2 regions of the Sporolactobacillus terrae genome follow, and region 1 is predicted to be linked to the other one. Evidence: a T-box and tRNA genes for the amino acid it is inferred to sense, from the RefSeq annotation. Region 1 holds a T-box; the other holds one or more tRNA genes.
The links. A T-box is a leader RNA that pairs with one kind of tRNA and senses whether it is charged. The one in region 1 lies ahead of ileS (isoleucine--tRNA ligase), so its partner is inferred to be a tRNA-Ile.

Region 1 (4,266 bases):
AACTGTCCATGGGTATGTCGCATGATTATGAGATCGCTGTTGAAGAAGGGGCAACATTTATCAGAATTGGCACGGCATTGGTGGGAAACGCATGAAAGGAGAAGAGCAGCATGGGTCTGAAAGGGAAATTGAAACAATTCTTTGATCTTGAGGAAACCGTGGACAGCTCAGAAGACTTTGCAGCAGCAACTGTTGATAAAGAAAAGGAAAAACCGGTTCAAAATCAGCGCTCTGTGGAAAAAAACGGAAAAATTGTTGCGATACAGAACGTCCATCAGCAAACCAAGGTCGTGCTTGTTGAACCGAAGCGTTTTGAAGAGGTTGAAGAGATTGTTGCTTACTTGAAAAGCAAACAAACGGTCATTTGCAACCTTCAAGGAACCAGTAAAGATCAAGGGCAGCGTATCTTGGATTTCATCGGGGGAACGGCCTTCGCTCTGAATGGACAGATTCGCAAAATTGGAAAGAATACATTTCTTTTTGCTCCGGAACAGGTTGATATATCCGGCATGATCAGCAACTGGCCGGAACACTAATACCATTGAGGTGAATCGTTTGATCATAGCAGCTTTTCTTGCACAAGTTATTAATATCTATTCTTGGATTTTAATTATTTACATTTTAATGTCTTGGGTCCCGAGTGTTCAGGATTCGTCGATCGGCAGATTGTTTGCCAGAGTATGCGAGCCGTTTCTTGAGCCGTTTAGGCGCATCATACCGCCAATCGGCGGTGTCATTGACCTGTCGCCAATTATTGCGTTCCTTATATTAAAGCTTGCAACGCGCGGAATCTTTTATTTGGCGTATCTTTTCGGATGAGGCCGTTCTATGTCTGTTTATGAACATTTTCGTCCCGAAGAACGTGCACTGATCGATCATTTCCTTGATTTGATCGACCAGGTGTCACAGCGATATATTCCGAGATTAACCGACTTTATGGATCCAAGACAGCAGACAATATTGAAGTCTTTAATTGGCAAAAACGATGCTGTTCATTTGTCTTTTTTCGGAGGATATGGACATGCGGAGCGTGCACGTGCTTTGTTACTTCCGCCTTATGTTGAACCGGATACAGATCCCTTTCAGCTTGCTTACCTGGACGTTCGTTATCCTGCTAAATTTGGCTCAATTGCTCACCCTGAATTGCTTGGCGCACTCTTAGGTTCGGGTATCTCCAGAAACAAAATCGGCGATCTTTTGATTGGAGACGGACAGGCGCAATTTATTTGTGTTAAAGAACTGGAACCCTATTTTATGCTTCACCTTACATCCGTTGGGAGGATGAGCGTTTCATGCCGATCAATTTCCCAAAAAAGTTTGTTACATACCGACGATGCTTGGACTTATTCAGAGGGGACCGTATCTTCGTTAAGACTGGACACGCTGCTCTCTGAAATCTATCATTTGCCAAGAGCGAAAGCGTCCGAAGCGATTGCGCGCGGCTGGGCAAAAGTAAACTGGGAAATTGTTGAAAAACGTAATTTTGATATTTGTGAGGGCGATGTGATCTCGCTCAGGGGACATGGGCGAAGTAAAATTATATCTTGCGGAGGTTTGACAAAGAAGAACAAAATTCGGTTACAATATGGTAGACTAAACTAAACGAATTATTTGTAAATTGATACGGAGGTGGCCAGGATGCCATTGACACCCTTGGATATTCATAACAAAACGTTTACACGCGGTTTTCGCGGCTATGATGAAGATGAAGTTAATGATTTTCTTGATCAAATCATCAAGGATTACGAAGCGCTGATCCGTGAAAAGAAGGATCTCGAGCAGGAAGTCAAAAATACAAGTGAAAAACTGAGCCACTTTTCCAACATTGAGACAACGTTGAATAAGAGTATTCTCGTTGCTCAGGAAACGGCAGAAGAAGTCAAGCAAAACGCAAACAAAGAAGCAAAGCTGATCGTGATGGAAGCGAAAAAAAATGCTGATCGGATCATCAATGAGGCACTTGAGAAATCACGTAAAGTGACACTGAATATTGAGGAATTGAAGAAGGAAGCCAATGTCTACCGAACACGCTTCCAGATGCTTATTGAAGCGCAATTAGAACTGCTGAAAAGTGATGATTGGAAAAGCATGAGCATTAAATCAGACGATGAAGACGCAAACAATGAAGCAGAAGGCAGCGGAATGATTCAAACGCAGGCTTGACGCAGCACGACGAATTGCATATACTGTGCTTAAATCCATTTTTTATGAGCAACATGGAATGAAAAGGATAATAAATCTGTGAGAGGGAGAGTACTTGTTGCATGGCCACTCAGCGAGCCGGGGGAAGGTGTAAGCCCGGTGTGGACGGCAGCAAGGAAGATCACCCTTGAGTTCGGGTATGAACGATCTTGAGTGAGATCGAGTAGTACTTGACGTTGATTCGCGTTAAGATAATCATGAGTGGCAGACTATTCTTTGCTCTGCTATTAGGGTGGTACCGCGGTCCTTCCGTCCCTTTGGGATGGAAGGATTTTTTATATAGTAAAAAATAGATAACAGAAAGCTGGAGGCGTATTTCTATGGATTACAAGAAGACATTATTGATGCCGAAAACAAAATTTAAAATGCGCGGCGGTCTTCCGATGAAAGAACCCAAAATGCAAGAACAATGGGATCAAGAACATATCTATGAACAATCATTAAAAGTAAACGAAGGCAAACCAACGTTTATTCTCCATGATGGCCCTCCGTATGCAAACGGAAATATCCATATTGGTCATGCTGAAAACAAAGTACTCAAGGACATCATTAACCGATTCAAATCGATGAGCGGTTATCAAACTTATTATGTTCCCGGCTGGGATACACATGGACTTCCAATCGAGCAGCAATTGGCGAAAAAAGGTATTGATCGAAAGAAAATGTCCGTTGCTGATCTTCGTGAAAAATGTAAAGAATATGCTTTGGGTCAAGTTGAACAGCAAAAGAAGCAATTTAAAAGACTGGGTGTTCGCGGGGATTGGGAACATCCTTATCTGACACTTCATAAAGCATTTGAAGCGGAACAGATCAAGGTCTTTGGAGAAATGGCGAAAAATGGATATATCTATAAAGATAAGAAAACGGTTTATTGGTCGCCTTCTTCTGAATCCGCACTTGCTGAAGCAGAAATCGAATATAAGGATGTTAAATCATACTCGATCTATGTTACGTTTCATGTCACGGATGGTAAAGGTGTTTTAAATAATGATGAGGAAGTCATCATCTGGACAACAACGCCTTGGACGATGCCATCGAACTTAGCCATTGCTGTCAATCCGAAATTTGAATACAGCGTTGTTCAAGTTGAGGATCGCAAATTTGTGGTCGCTTCCGAGCTTGTGGAGACATTGACGAAAACCTTTGAGTGGAATGAGCCAAAAGTACTTCGAACGGTGAACGGCAAAGCATTGGAACACGTCGTATGCCGACACCCGTTCTATGATCGCCCATCACTGATGATTCTTGGCGATCATGTCACATTGGATGCCGGTACCGGATGTGTGCACACCGCACCTGGTTTTGGTGCCGACGACTTCTACGTCGGCAAAAAGTATGGATTGGATATTTTGTGCCCGGTTGATGATCACGGTTGCATGACTGATGAAGCGCCTGGTTTCGAAGGGCTGTTCTATGAGAAAACCAACGAACCGGTCATCGAAAAACTAAAACAAGTCGGCGCATTGTTGAAAGTCGGCACGTTTACCCACTCCTATCCGCATGACTGGAGAACAAAAAAGCCGGTGATTTGGCGAGCGACGGAACAATGGTTCGCTTCGATCAAAGCATTCCGAGATGATATTCTCAGTGCAATTCATGAAGTTCATTGGATCCCGTCATGGGGCGATGTCCGGATGACGAACATGATCAAGGATCGCGAAGACTGGTGCATCTCTCGCCAGCGCGCTTGGGGCGTTCCGATTCCGGTATTTTATGGAGAAGACGGAGAAGCGATCATCACTGATCAAACCATCCAGCATGTGGCGGACTTGTTCCGTGAACACGGTTCGAATGTCTGGTTTAAATGGGATGTCAAAGATTTGCTTCCGGAAGGATTTACTTCAGAACATAGTCCGAACGGTATCTTCAAGAAAGAAACGGATATTATGGATGTTTGGTTCGATTCAGGTTCCTCGCACCAAGGCGTTCTGACAACTCGCGAAGGTCTGCGGCGCCCGGCAGATCTATATCTCGAAGGATCCGACCAGTACCGCGGCTGGTTTAACTCATCGCTTGCGACTTCGGTAGCGGTCACCGGCCATGCACCCTACAAACAAGTGCTGA
Region 2 (4,266 bases), 1.5 Mb from region 1:
CTATTTTTAATCCAAGACTGCGCACTACAGGCGGACGCTACTTGCTGATTACGCACGGCTTGGAATTTAACAATCGTCAGTTGCAGCACTTTGGTATTGAATCGTTTGTTAAGATTATCAAACATGAACTCTGCCACTACCATCTTCACTTGTTGGGGATGGGCTATCGTCACCGAGACGCCGACTTTCGCATGCTGCTTGCAAAGGTCGGCGGTTCGCGGTACTGCGAAGCAATCCCTCATGCACGCACGCGTTCAAGCGTACGCTATGATTACCAGTGTGCGGTTTGCGGCGCCCATTTTAAGAGAAAAAGAAAACTTGATACAAAACGTTATGTTTGCGGCACTTGTGGGGGCAGCATCCGTCTAATAAGTAAGCGACGGATCAATTAATAAAAAAGTTTAAAAAAAGGGTTGACTAGGTATTTGATTCTGTGGTAAATTATTTAAGTCGTCAAGAGGACATGCTGATGAAAGCGACCGATTAAAAGAACTTTCGAAGCACTGTTGACAAATGAATTATCACAGTGTAGAATAGCCTATGCATTTGTTTTTAAAACCACTTATTCCACAGTAGCTCAGTGGTAGAGCAATCGGCTGTTAACCGATCGGTCGTAGGTTCGAATCCTACCTGTGGAGCCATATGGAGAAGTACCCAAGTTGGCTGAAGGGGCTCCCCTGCTAAGGGAGTAGACGGTGTAAATCGTGCGAGGGTTCGAATCCCTCCTTCTCCGCCATTAATTTGGCCCGTTCGTCAAGTGGTTAAGACACCACCCTTTCACGGTGGGTTCATGGGTTCGAATCCCGTACGGGTCACCATTTTAAATAAAATATATGAGGATCCGTGGTGTAGGGGTTAACATGCCTGCCTGTCACGCAGGAGATCGTCGGTTCAAATCCGATCGGATCCGCCATTATAAATGATACATGTAATTGATATTCAGCTATAAACGATTTATGTTATGATACATAATTGTTTTTGGCCCATAGCCAAGCGGTAAGGCAACGGTTTTTGGTGCCGTCATGCGCTGGTTCGAATCCAGCTGGGCCAGCCACATGAGCCACTAGCTCAGGGGTAGAGCATCTGACTTTTAATCAGAGGGTCGAAGGTTCAAATCCTTCGTGGCTCATTTTAGCGGGTGTGGCGGAATTGGCAGACGCGCTAGATTTAGGATCTAGTGTTTTCCAACGTGGGGGTTCGAGTCCCTTCACCCGCACCATTTATATATGCGGTCGTGGCGGAATGGCAGACGCGCTAGCTTGAGGGGCTAGTGGAGGCAACTTCGTGGAGGTTCGAGTCCTCTCGACCGCACCATTTAATTTAATATGCGCCCTTAGCTCAATTGGATAGAGCGTCTGACTACGGATCAGAAGGTTAGGGATTCGACTTCTCTAGGGCGCATTGATTTATCGGGAAGTGGCTCAGCTTGGTAGAGCATCTGGTTTGGGACCAGAGGGTCGCAGGTTCAAATCCTGTCTTCCCGACCATCTTTTGCGGGTGTAGTTTAGTGGTAAAACAAGAGCCTTCCAAGCTCTGGTCGTGGGTTCGATTCCCATCACCCGCTCCATTATATCTATGGGCCTATAGCTCAGCTGGTTAGAGCGCACGCCTGATAAGCGTGAGGTCGGTGGTTCGAGTCCACTTAGGCCCACCATTATTATTATTATTAATATTCATTTATATGAATGTTCCTTGAAAACTGAACAAAAGCCAAGCGTGAATAGAGGGTTTTAAACCCCATAATCAATTCAATTTGCTATGGATCATAGCTTCCACAGGATGTGGTGACTTCTGCGTTGTGCACAGGACGTGCACGCCCTTAGCAGAAGTTCCTCTCCTTGGGAGTACGACAAGAAGTACAATAGTAAGTAAACAGTAAACTTTTTGGAGAGTTTGATCCTGGCTCAGGACGAACGCTGGCGGCGTGCCTAATACATGCAAGTCGAGCGCACAGAAGGGAGCTTGCTCCTGGACGTGAGCGGCGGATGGGTGAGTAACACGTGGGCAACCTGCCTGTAAGACGGGGATAACTTCGGGAAACCGGAGCTAATACCGGATAATCCCTCGCGCCGCATGGTGCGAGGTTGAAAGATGGTTTCGGCCATCACTTACAGATGGGCCCGCGGTGCATTAGTTAGTTGGCGGGGTAACGGCCCACCAAGACTGCGATGCATAGCCGACCTGAGAGGGTGATCGGCCACATTGGGACTGAGACACGGCCCAAACTCCTACGGGAGGCAGCAGTAGGGAATCTTCCACAATGGACGAAAGTCTGATGGAGCAACGCCGCGTGAGCGAAGAAGGTTTTCGGATCGTAAAGCTCTGTTGCCGGAGAAGAACGAGTGCCAGAGGAAATGCTGGTGCTGTGACGGTATCCGGCCAGAAAGCCACGGCTAACTACGTGCCAGCAGCCGCGGTAATACGTAGGTGGCAAGCGTTGTCCGGAATTATTGGGCGTAAAGCGCGCGCAGGCGGCTTCTTAAGTCTGATGTGAAATCTTGCGGCTCAACCGCAAAAGGTCATTGGAAACTGGGGAGCTTGAGTGCAGAAGAGGAGAGTAGAATTCCACGTGTAGCGGTGAAATGCGTAGAGATGTGGAGGAATACCAGTGGCGAAGGCGGCTCTCTGGTCTGTTACTGACGCTGAGGTGCGAAAGCATGGGGAGCAAACAGGATTAGATACCCTGGTAGTCCATGCCGTAAACGATGAATGCTAGGTGTTAGGGGGGTCCAACCCCTTAGTGCTGAAGTTAACACATTAAGCATTCCGCCTGGGGAGTACGACCGCAAGGTTGAAACTCAAAGGAATTGACGGGGGCCCGCACAAGCAGTGGAGCATGTGGTTTAATTCGAAGCAACGCGAAGAACCTTACCAGGTCTTGACATCCTCTGACAAGTCTAGAGATAGGCCGTTCCCCTTCGGGGGACAGAGTGACAGGTGGTGCATGGTTGTCGTCAGCTCGTGTCGTGAGATGTTGGGTTAAGTCCCGCAACGAGCGCAACCCTTGATCTTAGTTGCCAGCATTAAGTTGGGCACTCTAAGGTGACTGCCGGTGACAAACCGGAGGAAGGTGGGGATGACGTCAAATCATCATGCCCCTTATGATCTGGGCTACACACGTGCTACAATGGGCGGTACAAAGGGCAGCGAAACCGCAAGGTCAAGCGAATCCCATAAAGCCGCCCCCAGTTCGGATTGCAGGCTGCAACTCGCCTGCATGAAGCCGGAATTGCTAGTAATCGCGGATCAGCATGCCGCGGTGAATCCGTTCCCGGGCCTTGTACACACCGCCCGTCACACCACGAGAGTTTGTAACACCCGAAGTCGGTGTGGGAACCTTTATGGACCCAGCCGCCGAAGGTGGGACAAATGATTGGGGTGAAGTCGTAACAAGGTAGCCGTATCGGAAGGTGCGGCTGGATCACCTCCTTTCTAAGGAAACGATCAATAGCGAACGCTTGGTCTTTTGTTTGGTTTTGAAGGAAGCATTCCTTCACCGGCGAGCCGAAAGGCAGCCATGAACCTTGAAAACTGGATAACGAAAACAAGCAACAAAGTCAAGAAACATCCAAAATGATTATTCAATTGATCTTTCGATCAAGCGACGAATCATAAATGGCATGTGCTAGGAGCAAGAAGATCGAGGAAGCGTCGTTTCCGAGAACCGGAATGTAACTTCCACAGGAAGTGGTGACTTCTGCGTTGTGTACAGGACGTACACGTTTTTAGCAGAAGTTCCTTAATTACATGAGGATCACAGGGAACAAGCTGACGAAGAGATTCGCCGCTCATCGCGCATGCAGTGGTTAAGTTATAAAGAGCGCACGGTGGATGCCTTGGCACTGGGAGCCGATGAAGGACGGAACGAACGCCGATACGCTTCGGGGAGCTGTAAGTAAGCTTTGATCCGAAGATTTCCGAATGGGGGAACCCGCTATCCTGAACGGATAGCATGCTCTGCTGAATCCATAGGCAGAGTAAGGCAGACCCGGGGAACTGAAACATCTCAGTACCCGGAGGAAGAGAAAGCAAATGCGATTTCCTGAGTAGTGGCGAGCGAAAGGGAAACAGCCCAAACCAAAGGGCTTGCCCTTTGGGGTTGTAGGACACTCCGCATGGAGTTACAAATGTACGTTTCAGGCGAACGACCTGGAAGGGTCGGCCAGAGAAGGCAAACGCCCTGTAGCCGACGGAACGTACACTCCGGAGTGGATCCTGAGTACGGCGGGACACGAGAAACCCCGTCGGAATCCGGGAGGACCGTCT

Region 2: it has a tRNA-Ile gene. The T-box ahead of ileS (isoleucine--tRNA ligase) is inferred to sense a tRNA for this amino acid. The anticodon was not compared.

The regions. Positions count from the first base shown of each region.
Region 1 is NZ_CP082837.1:822,133-826,398, forward strand. It holds gene K7399_RS03725 (YggS family pyridoxal phosphate-dependent enzyme) at 1-95, shown strand, start outside; gene K7399_RS03730 (cell division protein SepF) at 111-536, shown strand; gene K7399_RS03735 (YggT family protein) at 556-819, shown strand; gene K7399_RS03740 (YlmH family RNA-binding protein) at 829-1,602, shown strand; gene K7399_RS03745 (DivIVA domain-containing protein) at 1,639-2,163, shown strand; T-box leader at 2,233-2,462, shown strand; gene ileS (isoleucine--tRNA ligase) at 2,523-4,266, shown strand, end outside.
Region 2 is NZ_CP082837.1:2,346,404-2,350,669, reverse strand. It holds gene K7399_RS11275 (SprT family protein) at 1-392, shown strand, start outside; tRNA gene K7399_RS11270 (tRNA-Asn) at 567-641, shown strand; tRNA gene K7399_RS11265 (tRNA-Ser) at 645-736, shown strand; tRNA gene K7399_RS11260 (tRNA-Glu) at 744-818, shown strand; tRNA gene K7399_RS11255 (tRNA-Asp) at 838-913, shown strand; tRNA gene K7399_RS11250 (tRNA-Gln) at 980-1,054, shown strand; tRNA gene K7399_RS11245 (tRNA-Lys) at 1,058-1,129, shown strand; tRNA gene K7399_RS11240 (tRNA-Leu) at 1,135-1,219, shown strand; tRNA gene K7399_RS11235 (tRNA-Leu) at 1,229-1,314, shown strand; tRNA gene K7399_RS11230 (tRNA-Arg) at 1,328-1,401, shown strand; tRNA gene K7399_RS11225 (tRNA-Pro) at 1,411-1,487, shown strand; tRNA gene K7399_RS11220 (tRNA-Gly) at 1,494-1,567, shown strand; tRNA gene K7399_RS11215 (tRNA-Ile) at 1,578-1,654, shown strand; rRNA gene K7399_RS11210 (16S ribosomal RNA) at 1,882-3,432, shown strand; rRNA gene K7399_RS11205 (23S ribosomal RNA) at 3,805-4,266, shown strand, end outside.